Regions from separate parts of the Alkalibacterium indicireducens genome, predicted to be linked through region 3. Evidence: riboswitches for the same ligand, from Rfam matches in the RefSeq annotation. Region 3 holds a riboswitch; each other region holds the start of a gene.
The links. A riboswitch is a leader RNA that binds a small molecule or an ion and turns the genes downstream of it on or off. The one in region 3 is predicted to bind thiamine pyrophosphate.
Positions count from the first base shown of each region.

Region 1 (4,164 bases), on a different contig from region 3:
GATCCTTCCTTTTTTTGCGGAGAATACGAGCTGGAACATGTAGTTTGTTAGGATGTAGTGTTATTGATAGTTACTTTTGAAAGTGAAGAAACATCAGCACAGTCATTCACCACTGGAAGCCTCCCATTTATTTTTTGACTCAAGTGGTCTATAATTGAAAAAGATAACTAGGAGGGACGTTATGAAATTTTATTGTCACCCACGTTGTTCAACGTGCAGAAAAGCGAAAAACTGGCTGGAAGAGCAGTCAGTACCTTACCAGGAAATTAGTCTGCTGGAGGAGACCCCGTCAAAAGAAAGCTGGGTAAGGATCCTGTCAGACACTGATCGCTCGATCAAATCTTTTTTTAATACGAGCGGAAATGTTTACAGAGAACAGAACCTTAAAGAAAAACTTCCGGAAATGTCTGTAGAAGAAGCAGCGGAGTGGCTGTCCTCAAACGGGATGGTAGTCAAAAGACCGTTTGCCATTGAAGGAGACACATATACATCAGGCTTTAAAATCGATGAGTACGAACGTGTCTGGAGTAAAGGAGAGCAGAAAGATGTCAATTAAATATCACGCTAATGGATTGTGGATCGAGAAATTATCGCCATCAGATTATCGCATCGGTCTATCCGAAAAGGGCCAGGACGATTTAGGAGAAGTCATGTTCGTGGAAATCAGTACAGAACCTGGGAATCTGAAAGCAGGAGAGGCCATTATCAATGCTGAAGGGGCTAAAGCAGTGACTGAGCTGACAATACCTTTTGACGTGACAGTTAAGGAAGTCCACGTTGAAGTTGAAGATGAGCCTGACTTACTGAACTCATCTGACAAAGAGGATAACTGGCTGCTTCTGGTAACAGACATTGATGATTCAGTGTTCAATTCGCTTAATACAGATCCTTTTGCTGAATAAGCTGAAATCTTGCTGGATCGTGATGCGCATTAAACAAGCGAAAGGAGGCAGATGAGATGCCGATCGTACATGTAGAAATGATTGAAGGCCGTTCTAAAGAACAGAAAGAAGGGCTGATCAGAGACGTTGTAAAAGCAGTTGAGACCCATACGGGTGCACCTAAAGAAGCAGTGACTGTGATCATCAACGAAATAAATAAGGAAAACATTGCTACTAAAGGCGAATACCACGGATAATAAGTTAGAGGGCGCAGACAGGATCTGTGCTCTCTTTTCTATAAGTGTATTTTAAAATTCAGAAGCTAGCTTAGATAGGGTTTCCTAGTCTGTTTACCGAAACTATGATAAACTGGTAGTAATGAAGTCTGATATCATCAGGGGAGCTTAAAGGCTGAGAAAGGTAAGACCTGACCCATGACCTGATCTAGGTAATGCTAGCGAAGGGAGATGTATGTTTCAAGCAGGAGACAGACGAATGCTTGACTATACTAAAATCTTCCACGTGCCTGGTGGAAGATTTTTTGTCTACATAACACAAACAGGGGGGTCAAGATGAATTCTGACCATGCTATTTTACACATTAAAGACCAGAATCCGCTGGTACACACGATCACTAATCAGGTTGTCGCTAATGATGTTGCCAATGTGCTGCTGGCCATTGGTGCGTCACCCATTATGGCAATTGCAAAAGAAGAGGTCGAAGAAGTAACGGGTATGGCCGAGGCCCTCGTCATTAATATGGGTACACTGACTTCTGATTCACTGGAAAGCATGATTCTGGCCGGACGACAGGCAAACGCTCAAGGCAAACCGGTCATTCTGGATCCTGTTGGTGTCGGAGCAACGACTTTTAGAAAACAATCAGCTCAAAAACTTTTTGAAAATGTTGACATGACGGTGATTCGAGGCAATGCATCAGAAATTGCGTCTCTAGTCGGTGTCAGCTGGCAGTCAAAAGGAGTGGATTCCAAAGATGAAGCCACCTCGCCAGTGGATGTTGCAGTCAGCTTGGCTAAGAAAAGACACTGTATTGTAGCTGTATCCGGAAAGACGGATATTGTCACAGATGGCACAAGAGTATTTGCTGTTTCGAATGGCGATCAGCTGATGGCAAAGATCACTGGAAGTGGCTGTATGATGAGCGGAATCATCGGAGCTTTCCTTGGAGTAGTAGATGAATCTGACATGCTCAGTCGAGTTGTACTTGCTCATGCCGCTTTCGGGATAGCTGGAGAGAGGGCGGCGGACTCGAACATAAATCGGCCGGGAAGTTTCAGGGCGGCACTGATCGATGTGCTCCATAGTCTAACAGATGACGACCTGACTAAACACACACGAATAGAAAGGATAATCCAATGAGTAAAAGTAAAATACCACAAGTGCTGACTATTGCAGGAAGTGACAGTGGCGGAGGCGCAGGCATACAAGCGGACTTGAAAACTTTTCAGGAACGTGACGTTTTTGGCATGTCAGTGATAACGGCTATAACAGCTCAAAATACGACTGGGGTACAGGGCGTTCACCCTGTACCGATCGAAATGGTCAAGCAGCAGTGGACGTCGGTCCTGTCTGATTTTAATGTCGCTGCAATCAAGACAGGAATGCTGGTCAATGGGGAGTATATGAAAGCAGTAGCTGAAGTACACAAAGAAGTGGCGTCTATTCCTCTAGTTATTGATCCTGTGATGATTGCTAAAGGCGGGCATCCATTAATGGAAAAGAGTGCTATCTCTGTCATGCGGGAAATCCTGGCTCCTCTCGCTATGGTGATCACACCTAATATTCCTGAAGCAGAAGCACTGGCTGACATGTCCATTTCTTCAAAAGAAGATATGGTCAAGGCAGCCGAACGATTGCAGGAAAAAGGGTGTAGAAATATTGTCATAAAAGGAGGACATGCAGTGGACGAGTCCCATGCAGATGATCTGCTGATGCTTGAAAACGGTGAACAGATATGGCTGCGTTCAGAACGTATCGATACGAAAGAAACCCACGGAACTGGCTGTACCTTTGCTGCCTGCATTGCTGCAGAGTTAGGAAAAGGGCATTCAGTGGAAGAGTCCGTACGAACAGCTAAGAAATTTATCCAGGCTGCAATCAGGAGTCACTTGGGTATCGGACATGGACATGGACCGACGAATCACTGGGCATACAGAAAGGAACACGAATGACACGAGATATTAAAGCTATGCTGGAAATTTACTTTATTGCCGGCACGCAGGACTGCAAAGAAAAGTCGCTCATCCATACCCTTGAGGAAGCTCTTCAGGCAGGTATAACTTGTTTTCAGTTCAGAGAAAAAGGAAAAGACAGCCTGGAAACTGCCCCTGCTGCTCGGGTGAAAATGGCACAGGTCTGTCAGCTTCTGTGTAGACAGTATAATGTACCATTCATAGTTAATGATGATGTCGACCTTGCCCTCAAGCTGGAGGCTGACGGGATCCATGTCGGTCAGGGGGATTATCCGATTCAAGATCTGATTTCAAAATGGGGAGACCGATTTATCATAGGCTTGTCTACCAATAATGTCTCACAATTCAAAGAAGCAGAGACAATCAGTGGACTGGATTACGCAGGGATCGGTCCGGCTTTCACGCCATTATCCAAGCAGGACCATGAAGACGTAATCGGTCTGAAAGGTATCAAGGACGCGATGACTGGACGAGATCACCTTCCTGCTGTGGCAATTGGCGGCATCAACCCTTCAAATGTTAGAGACGTCTGGGCAACAGGAGTCGATGGGGTAGCGGTCGTGTCGTCTATCACACGAGCCGTTTCAGTAATAGATGCAGTGCAGCGATTAAAAAAATAAGTGATTAAATAAAAAAAGAATTGTGAATCTGTAGTGAAATATTGAACAGATTCTACAATTCTTTTTGTGTATCCTGCATAATGAAAGCGAATACAATAATGAGGAGGGTACTTATGAAGGTAAACGGAAAAACAATCGTCGTGACAGGCGGAGGGGCCGGGATGGGCAGGGAACTTGTGCTTGAGCTTGCCAAGCGAGGAGCAAGAGTAGCAGCGGTCGATATCAACAAGGAAGCAGTACAGGAGACGGCCAGACTGGCTCCGGAATCAAAGGAAAAGATCTCAACGCATGTCGTGAATATAACGGAAAGAGAAGCCATTGAAAAACTGGTGGATGAGGTAAAAGAATTTCATGGGACGGTCGACGGCATTATAAACAATGCAGGAATCATCCAGCCCTTTATTGACGTCAACGATTTAGGTTACGATAAAATCGAGCAGGTCATGAATGT
Region 1 is NZ_BAAADA010000003.1:396-4,559, reverse strand. Features, by position in the region: gene ABFX15_RS00400 (arsenate reductase family protein) at 182-556, shown strand; gene ABFX15_RS00395 (glycine cleavage system H family protein) at 546-902, shown strand; gene ABFX15_RS00390 (2-hydroxymuconate tautomerase) at 959-1,138, shown strand; TPP riboswitch at 1,268-1,364, shown strand; gene thiM (hydroxyethylthiazole kinase) at 1,454-2,260, shown strand; gene thiD (bifunctional hydroxymethylpyrimidine kinase/phosphomethylpyrimidine kinase) at 2,257-3,072, shown strand; gene thiE (thiamine phosphate synthase) at 3,069-3,713, shown strand; gene ABFX15_RS00370 (SDR family NAD(P)-dependent oxidoreductase) at 3,827-4,164, shown strand, end outside.
Region 1: another riboswitch for thiamine pyrophosphate. It lies ahead of thiM (hydroxyethylthiazole kinase); the one in region 3 lies ahead of thiT (energy-coupled thiamine transporter ThiT).

Region 2 (4,534 bases), on a different contig from region 3:
ACGGTGTGGGGGAACAGATCAGACAGGCGCTTGATTACGGGGCTGAAACGATTATCCTTGGTCTGGGCGGCAGTGCGACAACCGATGGAGGAATGGGCATGCTTCAGGCGCTTGGGGTAATATTTAAAGATGTAGAAGGAAAGTCTCTTCCAGTATTGCCCGTCAATTTGAAAGCAGTCGAAGCCATAGATGCCTCTGAACTGGATAAACGGGTGACTTCTGTGAAATGGGAGCTGGCTTCGGATGTGTCCAACCCTCTTTTGGGACAGAACGGAGCCGTCTATGTATTAGGGGAACAGAAGGGGCTATCCAAAGATGAGCTGCCAGACTATGACGAGGCAATGGCTGAATATGCCCGCCTGGTTGAAGAGTGCACACAGAGTAAGATGACTGAAATAGAAGGAGCGGGAGCTGCTGGGGGAATTGGGTTTGCGGCATTATCCTTTTTTGGATGCACCTTCCAGAGCGGCCTGACTCTATTGGCTGATAGAGGCAACTTCAAGGCACTTTTAAATGATGCAGATCTGGTAATTACTGGAGAAGGAAAATTCGATACCCAGTCTCTCCAAGGTAAGGTTCCTGTAGGGATCAGCCGCATGTGCCGGGAGGATGAGGTTCCTGTGATTCTGTTTGCCGGAAAAATCGAAGAAGGTCTGGCAGATGTTCCTGAAGAGCACATCCAAGCTGTCCTGCCGATCGTGGACGCACCGATGACTTTGAAAGAAGCGATGGACAAAGGACCTGAGCTACTGGAACGAGCAGTCAGGCGTGCCTTTAAACTCATTGATGCAACCTGATTCAGATAACTGAAAAAAGCGGACCGCTTCTCCCATCAAGGAAGCGATCCGCTTTTGCCTGTCAATTTTTATTAAGGCATGGCACGAATGATCTTGTCGCCAAAGTCGACATCTAGATTTGTAAGATTCAAAATGTCCTGATAATCAACCGAATTAGTGATGACAACCGGTGTGATCGTATAGAATTGAGAATACGTCACTCAAGCCACAGGTCTTTGTCTCTTTTGATGACAACTGGGTAAAAGTGAGCCTGAGGTACATTGTCGGAACGAGAGAACGACGAAAAGTCAGAGATGAGCTGTTCCGGACCATTCTCAGACGGATCAAGGCCTCTGATAATAAGCTGCAGCTGGCATCAGAAACCATTGAAATCGTGCCGTCAGAAGATTAAACTGAATAAGAATCATGCGCCTGGACCGGTCGATGTGTTCGGGCGTTTTTTCATACATAAATGAGCAGATGAAGGAAGTGGTCCCTATGGGAGAAGAACTGATCAAAAATACGGCATGGCCACACACCGTGCAGTCACTAGCGGAGGACATGATAAATTTAGGGCTGAAGAAAGATGCCATAGTCCTTGTTCATACGTCATTGTCAAAAGTCGGCTGGGTAAATGGGGGAGCCCAGGCCTTCGTTGATGCGTTGATGACGGTAATCGATGAAAGAGAAGGGACGCTGGTCATGCCGTCTCAGACGGGTGACTGGAGCGAGCCGTCAAAATGGCAGTATCCGCCAGTCCCTGAAAGCTGGTGGGACACCATTCGCGAAACGATGCCGGCCTTTGATCCCGAAAAGACACCTTGCCCGTATATGGGTGTAGTGGCCAATCTGTTCCGTTCGTATCCGAATGTCAGAAGAAGCAGTCATCCGGCAGTCTCTTTTACAGCCTGGGGAAAGAACGCTGATCAACTCACGTCAGGTCACTCTCTGAACTTTGGACTGGGTGAAGGCTCGCCGCTCAAAAAACTTTATGACGAGAATGCCCTGATTCTGGCAGTCGGAACGGATTATGACACCTCAACGGCCATGCACTTAGGCGAATACCGTGCACCGAATCCGACACTCAAACCTGAAGGGACAGCCATCCTGGAAAAAGGTATCAGAGTCTGGCGGACATATGACGACATCGAATTGGATGAATATCAGTTTAGTGCCATTGGAAACGAGCTCGAGAAAAATGGTCTAGTTACAATCGGAAAAATAGGCAAAGCAGAAGCCAGACTTTACCGGGTCAGAGATGCGGTCGATCAGTCGACCAGACACTTTACGGCACTTAGAAAATAGACATAAACTTCTTAAGCAAAAGGGGAGAACCGAATGAGCACGTATTTTAAATTGGTTGGACTAGAGGATCTGGATACCCTTCAGGCTATCAGTATCGAGACCTTTACAGATACGTTCGAAAAAGACAACACAGAAGAAAACATGACAGATTACCTGTCCAAAGCCTGTACAAAAGAGAAGCTGAGTCAGGAGCTCGCCACAGAAGGGTCACGATTTTACTTTCTATATGCAGACGATGAACTGGCCGGTTATCTGAAACTGAATGCAGGAGAAGCGAGAACGGAAGACATCGATCCTGATGGACTGGAAATCGAACGGATCTATATCCGTACTGGATTCAAGCGCAGAGGGTTGGGGACGAGTCTTTTAAACAAGGCAGTCGAGACAGCTGAAGAACAGGGCTGCACGAGCATCTGGCTGGGTGTCTGGGAACATAACGAGCCTGCGAAAGCATTCTATAAAGCCAAAGGATTCAAGAAAGTAGGGAGTCACTCCTTTTTCATGGGGAACGACGAGCAGACGGACTGGATTATGCTTAAAAGCCTCAGTTAGACAAGGGGGGGCAGAAAACAGATGAAAGCAGTTAAAAATGTATTGTATTCTGTTCGTCAAATTGGTATAGTCATTGTGGTACAACAAAATTAAATACGGAAGATCCTGGGAGTCTCGAATTGGAGGCTGAGAGTGATGTATATCAGACCAGTAACCTGATCAGCGTAATGGCTGCGTAGGAAGTATCTTATATATTATGGCTCTTTCCTATGGTTTTTTTTCGTTAGGAGGAGTTTTTTTCATGCAGAAAAACTATGTCAACTACGGAAATTGTTCAGTCGGAAAGCCTGGTTCCACTTTGGAAATTACAGGCGCACGTTTCAATTTATCGCCGATGAGTGACGATTTCAAATCGATCATTTTAGGTGCGATCAAGCAGGTCGATCTATCGAAAGTCTGGGCACAGACCGACCATATTTCAACAGTTTACCGTGGGAAAGAAGAAGCGGTATTCGATGCACTGAAGGCTGCCTTTTTGTATGCCTACAAGGAAGGGGTTCATATGACTCTCGAATCGACTATTTCAAAAGGGTGTCCCGGAGATACGGACAGTGACTACACACTGGAACTTGACGATCCAAGAGTCAATCAGGCCGAAACAGAAGCAATCGATTTTCCGGTAATCGGGAAGTTTGCCCTTTACCCAATGGGCTCTGACAACTATATGGCAACTATTGCCAAGGTCGTCAACGAAGGGATCGATAGAGGTGTGGTGACAGGTTCTGGTCATTACGGAACGAATCTGGGTGGCAGCGCACAGGATGTCTTCGACTATCTGGAATATGTGTCGCACACAGTCGGCAGTGAAGTCAGTCACTACATCAGTCAATTCACCTTGCACTGTAACGTACCGGAGGGAGAAATCTAATGAACAGAAAACCATTAAGTCTTCGCGACTATTTGTTGATGTCTTTGATTGCCGTCGTTTTTGGGATTGTCTTTTTAATGGCTGTATATGCGGGAACTGCTTTGACTGCTGTACTGACACCGATGGGACTCGGCATACTCGGCTATGAACCCTTTTATGGTATCTGGTACTCGGCAGCCCTTGTCACGACCTACATGATTAGAAAGCCGGTAGTCGGTGTTGTCACTGAAGTGGCCACTGCACTCGTGCAAATCCTTTTAGGCAATATGTTCGGAGCAATCGTACTGATCTCTGCTTTTATTCAGGGCATGGGTGTCGAGCTGGCCTTCTTCGCTACTCGCTATGAAAAATACACTTACAAAGTATCGATGCTGGCTGCCGTAATCACCACACTATTGTCCTTTGTCTGGACAGGGTACAGAGCCAACTATCTGGCTATGAACTGGGGTATCGTCCTGTCGATTTTCGTCATTCGTCTGTCGAGCGCCTTGTTTTTCACCGGTTTCGTGGCAAAATGGTTGTGTGACAAGCTTAATGAAGCCGGTGTACTGAATCATAACCTGAAAGAAAGTGACGCCGTTGAATGAACCCGTTCTATCCATAAAGAATCTGACATTTGAAATAGACGGAAAACAGCTGATTGACCAAGTCAGTCTTGATATTCAACCGGGTGAGACCGTCCTTCTCTGCGGGAGAAGCGGCAGCGGGAAAAGCACCCTGGCTAACTTGATAAATGGGTATTATCCCGAATACGGCGGAAAGCAGGCTGTTGACCGACTTGCCATAAAAGGAGAGGACATAAGCAGACTGTCGGTAGTCGAGCGTTCAGATAAAGTACAGACAATCTTCCAGAATGCCCGGCTGTCTTTTTCCATGCGGACGCTGAGAGAGGAAATGGTCTTTTGTCTGGAAAACAAACGCAAAGCTGTAAGCGAGATAAATCAGGTGATTGAGCAGAAGGCCGCACTATTCGGTCTGAGAAATCTGCTGGACCGCTCCTTTGATGATTTGTCCGGCGGGGAACTGCAAAAAG
Region 2 is NZ_BAAADA010000172.1:414-4,947, forward strand. Features, by position in the region: gene ABFX15_RS09665 (glycerate kinase family protein) at 1-797, shown strand, start outside; gene ABFX15_RS09670 (hypothetical protein) at 869-997, opposite strand; gene ABFX15_RS09675 (hypothetical protein) at 1,042-1,188, shown strand; gene ABFX15_RS09680 (AAC(3) family N-acetyltransferase) at 1,275-2,081, shown strand; gene ABFX15_RS09685 (GNAT family N-acetyltransferase) at 2,115-2,633, shown strand; TPP riboswitch at 2,729-2,833, shown strand; gene ABFX15_RS09690 (YkoF family thiamine/hydroxymethylpyrimidine-binding protein) at 2,875-3,501, shown strand; gene ABFX15_RS09695 (ECF transporter S component) at 3,501-4,088, shown strand; gene ABFX15_RS09700 (ABC transporter ATP-binding protein) at 4,081-4,534, shown strand, end outside.
Region 2: another riboswitch for thiamine pyrophosphate. It lies ahead of ABFX15_RS09690 (YkoF family thiamine/hydroxymethylpyrimidine-binding protein); the one in region 3 lies ahead of thiT (energy-coupled thiamine transporter ThiT).

Region 3 (4,534 bases):
CATACAGAAGAAGGAAACATTGTCTACACCGGGAACTTCAAGTTCGATCAGAGTTCTCAGGACATGTACAGAACAGATCTTTCTCAGATCGCAGACTTAGGTAAAGAAGGCGTTCTGGCCCTGCTGAGTGATTCTGGGGACGCAGAAAGTCAGACTGAAAATGTGTCTGAGAAAAAAGTCCAGGAAGAAGTGCTTGATATCTTTCAGGATACCAGCAGCAGGATTATCGTGGCTGCAGTAGCAAGCAATATTTTAAGAATTCAGCAGGTTTTAAATGCGGCGCACAGTTCAGGTAGAAAAGTGTTCATCACTGGAAAGAACCTGGAAGCTATTCTAGAAACAGCCATGGATCTTGACAAGCTGACACTGCCTGATGAACATCTGATTGAACCTATCAGTAAAATCGATAAATATGATGACGACGAAATTCTGGTTCTCGAAACGGGATCAGCGGGTGAGCCAATCAAAACACTCAACCGTATGGCTACATCTAATCATGATCAGGTGAACATCAAAGAAGGGGATCTTGTGTTTATTGCTACCAGCCCATCTACAGCAATGGAAGTCATGGTAGCTGAGACAGAAAACCTGATTTATAGAGCCGGTGGGACAGTAGTCAAGTTATCCAGCAGACTGAAAGCGTCCGGGCATGCGACGCCTAATGATCTGCAGCTGATGATCAACCTGCTGAGACCGACTTACTTCATACCGATTCAGGGTGAATACAGAATGCTTGCTGCCCATGCAGACCTGGCAAATGAGACAGGAATCCCTTATCAGAATATCTTTATTTTGAGTAATGGTGACGTCGTTAGCTATGCTAAAAATAAAATGACACAAAGCGGACAGGTATCTGCAGATAATACACTGATCGACGGGATAGGTATCGGTGATATCGGGAACATTGTCTTGCGTGACAGACGTCTGTTGTCAGAAGATGGTATTTTCGTTGCAGTAGTTACAATCGACCGTAAAAAGCAGCGTATCGTGTCTGATCCTCATATCGTTACGCGCGGATTTGTATTTGTAAAAGAGAGTCAGGATCTGATTAATGAATCGACGGAAATAGTGAAGAGTATAGTCAAAAAAAATCTCAAGCATAACGATTTTGACTGGGGTTCAATCAAACAGGATATTCGTGAAGGCCTGAATAACCACCTGTTCAAGAAAACGAAGAGAAGACCGATCATTCTTCCAGTAATTATGGAAGTCAATCAGAACAGACGCTTTACGAGATAATTATTTTGTATATAATTAAATATCAGATACTGTACTAGGGGAGTCAATATATTGGCTGAGAGTGAACTGTGAGTTCAGACCCTTAGAACCTGTACGTTCATACGTGCGCAGGAAGAGTACTTAACTGAGATCGACAGATCAGAGTAGGCACAAGCGCGCTCTCATAAATGTCATAATCTCCTTCCCTAGTTCAGTAAACTAACTAGAGGAGGAGATTTTTTTATGCAGAACAGACAGTTGAGGATCTATCTTGAAGGGACTTTATTTGCCGCACTTGGGATGGTGCTCTCCTGGATTCCCTCAGGAATAGGGTCGTCATTCAGTGTTTCCTTAGGCATGATTCCGTTGACTTTCTACGCTATCAGAAGAGGTTTGGGGCCAGGGATATTTGCCGGTTTTTTATGGGGGATCCTTCATTTTGTTACAGGATCGGTATACATGCTGAATGTGTATCAAGTCATTATTGAATACACAATCACCTATGCGAGCATTGGGCTGGCCGGATTCTACTCCAAAGACATTCTTGAGGGGATCAGAAACCAGAAAGGAAAACGGGTAAACATGACTATCGTCGCTGCTGTTCTAGTTGGAGCTGCCGCTCGGTATTTCTGGCACTTTATAGCCGGCTGGATATTCTGGGGAGACTATGCTTTATGGGGACTCAGTGCCTTTACATTTTCTCTAGTCATGAACGGTCTGAGTATGATCTCGACCGCCTTAGTGACCATGATCGTATTGCTGATGCTGTATGACCGGTCTCCACTGATTTTTGTTCCTAAAGGGAAATAACTGTTGCCGGCTTAAGATAGTGGACAGGAGGTTACAGGCTAATGTACACTAAGATAAATAACATTACCTTAGTGTATGAAGGAGACCTGTATGACGATTTTAAGCACGATTTTCTGGGGGTTTATTTTTCTGAACTCGGCTTTAGCCATATTTACTGTGTTTAAAGAAAAGGAACGGGACATCGCAGCGATCTGGGCCTGGCTGCTGGTCATTACGATGCTGCCAGGTTTCGGATTTGTGATCTATCTGTTTTTAGGAAGAAAAATATCAAAGGAATCTATTTTTGATCTTCGAAGTCAGGACCGCATCGGGATGCCTCAGCTGGTCGAGTCACAGAAGAGTCTGATCGAATCAGAGAACCTTGATGTTCCTGAATCAAATTATCAGGATAAGACATTTGAAATGGTCCGTTTATTTCTGGAAAGTAATCAGGCTGTTTTAACAAAAGGCAATAAAGTAAGAATTATAAGTGATGGAGAGGAAAAATTCGACCAGCTCATAAGAGATATTGAGAAAGCAGAGCATCATATTCATGTGACGTATTATATCTTTAGAGGGGATAATATAGGTCTGAGACTCTTGAGGGCTCTAGAAGAAAAAGCGAAACAGGGAGTTGAGGTCAAAGTATTGTACGACCCGGTTGGTGCCCGAGTACTGGGCAAAGATTTCTTCAACAAACTGAGAACATACGGCGGCCATGCTGAACCGTTTTTCGGCTCGAAATTTTTCCTGATCAACCTGCGTCTAAACTATAGAAATCACCGGAAAATCGTAGTGGTTGACGGAAAAGTCGGCTACACTGGAGGATTTAACGTTGGCGATGATTATCTGGGTATGTACGAAAAAATGGGCTACTGGAGAGATACCCATCTAAGAATAGAGGGAAATGGTGTGCTTACTCTGCAGACTCGATTTTTAATGGACTGGAACGCATCATCTAAAGACAAGCAAGTAAACTATGGGGAAGTTTATTTCCCGTTTTCAAGTCTAAAAGGGTCTACAGATATGCAGATCGTTTCCAGTGGTCCGGACAATGAGATGCATGCCATCAAGAAAGGGTTCATCAAAATGATCAGTATGGCTAAAGAATCCGTTTTGATCCAGACACCTTATTTCATTCCTGATGAAGCATTGATGGAAACAATCAAAATAGCCATCCTGTCAGGCATCAAAGTGAAAGTGATGATACCTAACAAGCCGGATCATCCATTTATTTATCGTGCCACTCTAAGCTACGCAGAAGAACTGGTAAAGAGTGGGGCAGAAGTTCATATTTACGACAATGGATTTCTTCATTCCAAAGTTATTGTGATAGACGGTGAGATTTTATCAGTAGGGACTGCAAATTTTGATATAAGAAGTTTCCGTCTGAATTTTGAAGTCAATGCATTTATTTATGATCGTTACCTCGCCAAAAAACAGGTCAGACTTTTTGAAGAGGATGAAAAGAAATCGTATTTACTGACAGAAGACATGATCAAAAATTATTCCAGATGGGAAATTTTCAAACAGCAGTTTTCCCGGCTTTTTTCACCCATACTATAACTATCATTCACGTCTGTTCACTGCATGTGGAAATCCTTAGGGTACGTCCAGCATATTGAACAGGCGTGTTTTTTTTATTCCTTAATTAATGCTGTCTCATCCTATTATAATGATTAAATCATAAAATGCTTTTTTTATATGCAAAATTATACAAGCGGTTACAATGGGTCATCACAACGAAGCTGGCTTAAAAACGTATGATTTGCAATTGTTTAAGCTTTCTGTAATAATGAATAAGGACCTTTTTATTGCAAAAATATGTAGGGTAAATTGCATGTATTTGCTTGAAGAAACTAATTAGCCAGTAAGGTTAGGCAGGATCATTAAAAATGAATGAGGTAACCGCTGGTACATAATCCAGTTATGTGTCTGTGTCTGTGTGAAGAGAAGAAGGTCTATTCCTTTTGTGGATTCATACAGTTTTTTTATGTGTTAAAACTCAGACCATAGCAGAATAAACGTAGAGGAGATACGATTATGATCGAGTTCAAAAATGTATCAAAAGTATACGGAGATGGAACGAAGGCCGTTGACGATGTATCGTTTACCATCAACGGAGGAGAATTTGTCGTTCTGATCGGAACGTCTGGGAGTGGGAAAACGACGACCATGAGGATGATCAATCGGATGATTGATTCGACATCCGGAGAGATTCTTATTGACGGAAAAGACATAAAAAAAGAAGATGCCGTTCAGCTGAGGAGAAAAATCGGATATGTTATCCAGCAGACAGGCCTTATGCCTCACATGACAGTATACGAAAATATTGTAATGGTTCCAAAATTATTAAAATGGGAAAAAGAAAAAATGCAGGAGACCGCAGAACGTCTACTGAAGCGAGTCGATATGGGTCCTGAATTTCTTGACCGTTACCCACAGGAACTTTCTGGCGGACAACAGCAGAGAATTGGTGTCATCCGAGCACTTGCCGCTAATCAGGATATTATCCTAATGGATGAAC
Region 3 is NZ_BAAADA010000078.1:3,600-8,133, reverse strand. Features, by position in the region: gene ABFX15_RS04970 (ribonuclease J) at 1-1,239, shown strand, start outside; TPP riboswitch at 1,266-1,371, shown strand; gene thiT (energy-coupled thiamine transporter ThiT) at 1,462-2,028, shown strand; gene cls (cardiolipin synthase) at 2,119-3,573, shown strand; gene ABFX15_RS04955 (betaine/proline/choline family ABC transporter ATP-binding protein) at 4,051-4,534, shown strand, end outside.